Neobacillus sp. PS2-9: one gene and its partner. The protein of the gene in region 1 binds, or shares a complex with, the protein of each later gene. Links are inferred from orthologs where the notes say so. Each region holds a gene or a part of one and is shown in the gene's direction. Other genes may lie near its edges.

Region 1 (3,280 bases):
CTGCATTGGTCTTTTTGAATAGATTTTGAGCAACCTCGATCTCGGCCATCAAAATAATTTCTTTATTGGAGATTGCAAAGAAAAGCTTTCCTATCTCACTATCATTTTCATCCGTAATGGAAATCTGCTGTAAAATTGAAATTAGGCAGGTAACAAAATGATTGATTTTCTCATTAGCTACCCCCTCCAGATGACAATCTGCCAGAACTTTATTCAACCCCGCTCTAATTTCCTTGAAGGAAAACACATCTTCGATTCTAAGCGCAGCTTTCGTCCGACCAAGACTTTCAAACTTTTTCCTTGTCTCATAAAGGTACTCCTTCATAACCCCATTATACTTGCCACGGTTTAAGACAAATTCAGTGACCTCATTAATCCAGCGTATTTCCTTACCTTGATTTTTGATTAAAAGTAAAAATCCATAGATATCCTTCTCATCAAAGGTACCTTCTGTCAATTTTCTATAGTAGTAATTCAGTAATGATTGCTCTTTTATATCCATTTCGATTTCTCCTAGATGTCATGATACTACCTATTGTACAACAGTTTGAATAACAAACAACGAATTTCATACGATAAAAGATTTGTATCTCAAAATTCGTTTCGCCATCTAATAAATGGGGTATCGAGAGCAGTAGGTAGATAACATTTACATAGGAGGGAAACGTATGGAAAATAAGAAGATGGCGCAATTACAGCAATCAAAAATCGACAACGAGCAAAAGGCTGGTTTGACTACTAACCAAGGATTGAAAATGGCGGAAGATGAGATTTCTTTAAAAGCAGGACTACGCGGTCCTACTCTTATGGAGGATTTTCACTTTCGCGAAAAAATGACCCATTTTGACCACGAACGGATTCCTGAACGTATTGTTCATGCACGCGGCACAGGAGCTCACGGTGTCTTTCAGCTCTATGAATCCTTACAAGAGTACACAAAAGCGGATTTTCTTACTGACACCTCGAAAACAACACCGGTATTTGTACGAATCTCGACCGTACAGGGTTCGAGAGGATCAAGTGATACCGTTCGCGATGTTCGTGGATTTGCGACCAAATTTTATACAGATGAAGGAAACTTTGATTTAGTTGGAAACAACATGCCTGTTTTCTTTATCCAGGATGCGATTAAATTCCCTGACTTTGTCCATGCACTTAAACCTGAACCACATACTGAAATCCCGCAAGGAGCCAGTGCACACGATACCTTTTGGGATTTTATCGGGCAAAATCCTGAATCTGCCCATATGGTCATGTGGGCAATGAGTGACCGAGCGATTCCACGTAGCCTACGTATGATGGAGGGATTCGGTGTCCATACCTTCCGTCTTGTCAACGCACAGGGGAAAGCACATTTTGTCAAATTCCACTGGAAGCCTGTCCTTGGTATGCATTCTCTTGTCTGGGATGAAGCACAGAGAATTGCCGGTAAAAACCCTGACTTCCATCGTCAAGACCTATATGAAGCCATTGAAAAAGGCGATTATCCGGAATGGGAACTTGGTGTCCAGTTAATTTCCGAAGAGGATGAATTTAAATTTGATTTTGACGTCTTAGACCCCACTAAATTATGGCCTGAAGAAGTGGTCCCTGTAAAAATCGTCGGTAAAATGACATTAAACCGCAATGTCGACAACTTCTTTGCCGAAACCGAACAAGTGGCTTTTCACCCTGGCCATTTGGTACCTGGGATTGATTTTTCAAATGACCCACTTTTACAAGGTCGATTATTTTCCTATACAGATACCCAGCTTTCTCGATTAGGCGGTCCTAACTTCCATCAGATTCCGATCAACAAACCGGTGTGTCCTTTCCATAACAACCAGCGTGATGGTATGCACCAAATGGCCATTCACCGTGGTCAAACAAGCTATCATCGAAACGGTTTAAATGCCAATCAACCGGAGCCAGTGCCTGTCGAGCAAGGAGGATTTGAGCATTATCAAGAAAAAGTGGATGGACGTAAAATCAGAGGTCGGAGTGAAAGCTTCTTAGACTTTTACTCGCAAGCGAAATTATTTTATAACAGTCAGGCTCCCTATGAACAGCAGCATATAAAAGACGCTCTTAGCTTTGAACTTGGCAAGTGTCATTCCGATTTGGTAAAAAATAATGCGGTTGCCCTTCTTAACCGTATTGATCGAAACATGGCCCAAGAAGTGGCTGAAAATATAGGGGCGGTATTGCCAGAAGAGAATCTCGAAGTCAAATCTGATAAGAAATCAGCGGCACTAAGCATGGCTAACACAATCAAGAAAACAGATACCAAAAGTGTAGCTATTCTAGTAACTGGCGCACCTAACACAGACCAATTAACTGAATGGATTAAAGTATTAGCACAGCATAACCTGAATTATAGTATCGTTGCTAATAAGGTCCAACCATTAAATGCTGTTCTTAAAATAACGGACACCTTTGATACAGTCGACTCAAGCCTTTTTGATGCCGCATTATTAGTTAGCAGTGAATCCAACCTTCCTACACCTGCTTTGGAGTTCATTGAAACAACCTACAAACACTTTAAACCATTGGCGATTTCTGTCAGTGAACCTATTGGATTTGAGTACAGCCGCATTCAATTAGATGAAGCTGGTGTCTTTGATTTAACAAAAACAGATATCCAACCATTTATCGAAGGCATTGCCCAGGCTCGTTTCTGGGAACGTAAGCTTTAATCCTATAAAAGATTTAGCCCTAACCTTTTGCTGGTTGGGGCTTTTCGTAGTATTCATTTGAATAGGACTCCATGTTAAAGATAAAGCTAAAAAGAATATATGTCGGTTAAAATGAGGTCAATATGATAGCCGTTTCACTCTTCTTTTCTTTCACCTTAATCGGTATTATTTCATTTTTTACGATAAAAAAAGCTACTCATACCTTAACGCTTATTTTTCTATTGATGGTAATAGAGTTCTTCTTCACCAGTTTTATCTCTGTTATTGTAGACAATGCCAAGCTATGGACTGTCACACAGAGTACTAGATACCTTATTATGTTTCGTGTAACAGAGGTTGTGGTTTTTCCCTTATTGCTACTTTGGTACATAGAATTGGTTAAAAGAGGGTCTTCCATCTCAAAAAAACTGATGATAAGTGTTTTTTGGGTAGGTGTTTTAGTTGGAGTAGAGGCGATTTTAAGCCATGTTCATATTTTCACCTATGAAAAGTGGAAGGTTTGGGGTTCCATTATCGTATGGTTCACCTTTCTATCTTTCCTCCAAATCCTGCAAGGTCTTTTTTGCCGGATCCTTTTTAAAGAGGGGATTAGTAAATGACAATTT
Region 2 (3,308 bases), 1.3 Mb from region 1 along the record:
TTTTTCTGGTGTCTTACCTATCATCTCTTTTGCCTCAAGCCCAACTGCTACCACATTTTTCGTTTCTGTATCTATGGCCACAACGGAGGGCTCATTAAGTACAATTCCTTTGTTTTTACTATAAACCAATATATTAGCTGTTCCTAAATCAATACCTATATCAAAGTTAGAAAGCATATTTTCACCTTATTCCTTAGTTTTATTCAATAATAAACTACGATTAAGCCTAACATGAATGTGGGGGTAAAATGCTGTTTGTAAATAAACCGTTATCCATTTGTAAAGTTACAAGAAGTATCTTTCATCTTTGGAAGAAATTTGGATATGATAATTTCATGATCAAAAACGCATAGAAAAGGTTTTTTTTGTTAATACTTATTTGATGTTCAACTGCTTTTTAAAATTGTGTTACGATGTAAGGGTGAAAGCAGAAAAATGAAACCTGTTTTCAATTAAAACGAAATAAGGCAGTGTGAAAATATTGAATGCGAAACAAAATGTACTGGTAATCATCGGTCCAACCGCTGTAGGGAAAACAAAGTTGAGTATTGAAATGGCGAAACGGTATAATGGTGAAATTATCAGTGGGGATTCGATGCAAATCTACCGTGGAATGGACGTTGGGACTGCTAAAATAACAAAAGAGGAAATGGAATACATTCCACACCATCTTATTGATATTAAGGAGCCCTTTGAAAGTTTTTCCGTTGCTGAATTTCAAGAACTGGTTAGGGCTAAAATAGCTGAGATTGATAAAAAGGGGAAACTTCCGATTATTGTTGGAGGAACCGGCTTATACATTCAGTCGGTCATCTATGATTATCAATTTTCCGATGTTTCGGGAGATGAAGCCTATCGTCTTCAGTTGGAGGAAAGAGTCAAAGAAGTAGGAAATGAAGCACTTCACGAAGAATTGAAGGAGATAGATCCCGGAAGTGCTGCTCAAATACATCCCAATAATGTAAGACGGGTCATTCGAGCGCTGGAAATTTATCACCTGACCGGGAAGACGATGCAAGAATACCAAAGTCATCAGCAACCAGATTTGTTGTACAATACAGCAATAGTGGGCTTAACCATGGATCGGGACCAGCTGTATGAACGCATAAATTTACGGGTAGATATGATGATGGATGAAGGTCTCCTACCGGAAGTAAAAGCCTTATATCAACAGGGGCTGCGTGAGTGTCAATCCATCCAAGCCATTGGTTACAAAGAAATTTATGAATATTTGGATGGAAAAGTCACACTCAATGAAGCGGTAGAAAATTTAAAGCAAAATTCCCGAAGGTATGCGAAAAGGCAATTGACTTGGTTTCGTAACAAAATGAAGGTAGAATGGTTTGATATGAGTAATGTGAATAATTTCTCAAAAAAAATAGCCGAAATTTCACAATATGTTGAAGGAAAGCTACAAGTAAAATCGAATACATATTAGTAGAGATAAAAGAGGAGGATATACAAATGAAAACGACAATCAATATTCAAGACCAATTTTTAAATCAATGCCGTAAGGACAATATGCATGTTACGGTGTTTTTATTAAATGGGTTTCAATTAAGAGGACAAATTAAGGGCTTTGATAATTTTACGGTTTTGTTTGAATCAGAAGGTAAGCAGCAGTTAGTATTTAAGCATGCAATTTCCACTTTTGCGCCACAAAGAAATGTACAGTTGGATTTAGAAAACCAACAATAACTTATTTTCTCAAAATAGAGTCCATATACGGGCTCTTTTTGTTTTTTCAGGGATAAAGAGAAAACTTTTTTAATGAAAGCGATAGGTCGTGAATACACATAGAAATGAAGGATTATGCTTTCCTTTGTAGATAAAGTGATCCGAATTTATGACAAATAAATTCAAAGTAGTCATAGCTACTTTAAGTATACTGTCTGCAGAATGAGAGGTGAAAGCTTTGGATCAACCATTTCGCATGAAAAGTAACGGCCAAATAAGCGTTGTCCTCAATTCACAAAAGAAAAAAACGTTAACAAAAGAGGCGCCAGAATTCCAAGTTGTTCCAAAGATCATTCCCCCTGAGCACACGGCTTTAAAGGAAATAGAAGAGGAGCTAGTGGCTTTGGTTGGTATGGAAGAAATGAAGCGAATGATAAAAGAAATTTATGCGTGGATTTATGTGAACAAGAAACGGGAAGAAATGGGCCTGAAAGCTAGAAAACAAGCTCTCCATATGATGTTCAAAGGGAATCCGGGAACCGGCAAAACAACAGTTGCGAGGCTGATTGGAAAGCTATTTCAAAAAATGTCTGTTCTTACAAAGGGACATTTAATCGAGGCAGAACGAGCGGACCTTGTAGGAGAGTATATTGGGCATACAGCTCAAAAGACAAGAGATTTAATTAAGAAGGCACAAGGTGGAATTTTGTTTATTGATGAAGCCTATTCCTTAGGGCGTGGCGGGGAAAAGGATTTTGGAAAGGAAGCCATCGATACACTGGTAAAGCATATGGAGGATAAACAGCATGAGTTTATCCTTATTCTTGCCGGATATTCCAGAGAAATGGATTACTTTCTGACACTCAACCCTGGTCTTCACTCTCGTTTTCCTTTAGTAATTGATTTCCCTGACTACAATATCAAGCAATTGATGGAAATTGCAGGAAGAATGTTAGAAGAAAGGGAATACAATCTAAGTCACGAGGCCGAGAAAAAACTAAGGGATCATCTTATTTGGGTAAAGTCTGTCCTAAATCCCAATAGTTTTTCAAACGGGAGATATGTTCGTAATGTCATAGAGAAATCTGTACGGGCACAAGCGATGAGGCTACTGATGCTAAATAGCTATGACAGACACGAATTAATGACTCTAAGAAGTAATGATCTGGTGTTTGATGAAGATTAATAAAAAAAAACGGCGGAATGTAGAATCCGTCGATTTTTTTTATGTCCAGCTCCAGCGCTTTTCTAATTTTAGTGCGTCCCAAGATTCCTTGATGGAAGTTTCCAATCGAAGGTGTAGGAGAGTACTCTCAAAATGGTAACAAGACCAAATAACGAATACAGTTCCCATGAATCCACTGCTAATTTAAGGCCAATGATAAGTCCTGCAAGGATCGCCCAAACCGCATAAATTTCTGACCGAAGAACAATCGGTTTTCTACCTGCCAATAAATCACGGATAATTCCGCCACCAATACCGGTTAATACAGCAGCGACAATTACGGCGCTAAGCGGATGATTCATTTTTGCAGCATAGATGGCCCCTTGAATAGCAAAGGCGGATAGACCGATGGCATCGAAAAAGTTTCCCCATTTTTGCCAATGCCTAAGTAAATTGCTTGGAAATA

The links.
Region 2: the proteins of RCG25_RS23610 (region 1) and hfq are in contact, whole or in part, in a crystal structure (PDB 3VU3), measured with the Escherichia coli proteins. The link is inferred for Neobacillus sp. PS2-9 from one-to-one orthologs.

Annotation. Positions count from the first base shown.
Region 1 is NZ_CP133269.1:4,723,882-4,727,161, forward strand. What follows is about bases 227-3,171. They hold RCG25_RS23610 (catalase), read left to right. Parts: upstream 227-668; coding sequence 669-2,675; downstream 2,676-3,171. Other genes in these bases: RCG25_RS23605 (hypothetical protein), read right to left, coding at 227-502; RCG25_RS23615 (hypothetical protein), read left to right, coding at 2,798-3,171. In the rest of the region: more of RCG25_RS23605, read right to left, coding at 1-226; more of RCG25_RS23615, read left to right, coding at 3,172-3,274; RCG25_RS23620 (hypothetical protein), read left to right, coding at 3,271-3,280.
Region 2 is NZ_CP133269.1:3,460,355-3,463,662, reverse strand. What follows is about bases 109-3,081. They hold hfq (RNA chaperone Hfq), read left to right. Parts: upstream 109-1,464; coding sequence 1,465-1,698; downstream 1,699-3,081. Other genes in these bases: RCG25_RS17430 (trimeric intracellular cation channel family protein), read right to left, coding at 2,932-3,081; spoVK (stage V sporulation protein K), read left to right, coding at 1,916-2,863; miaA (tRNA (adenosine(37)-N6)-dimethylallyltransferase MiaA), read left to right, coding at 482-1,438; mreBH (rod-share determining protein MreBH), read right to left, coding at 109-177. Also shown: more of mreBH, read right to left, coding at 1-108; more of RCG25_RS17430, read right to left, coding at 3,082-3,308. UniProt on the Escherichia coli protein: RNA chaperone that binds small regulatory RNA (sRNAs) and mRNAs to facilitate mRNA translational regulation in response to envelope stress, environmental stress and changes in metabolite concentrations.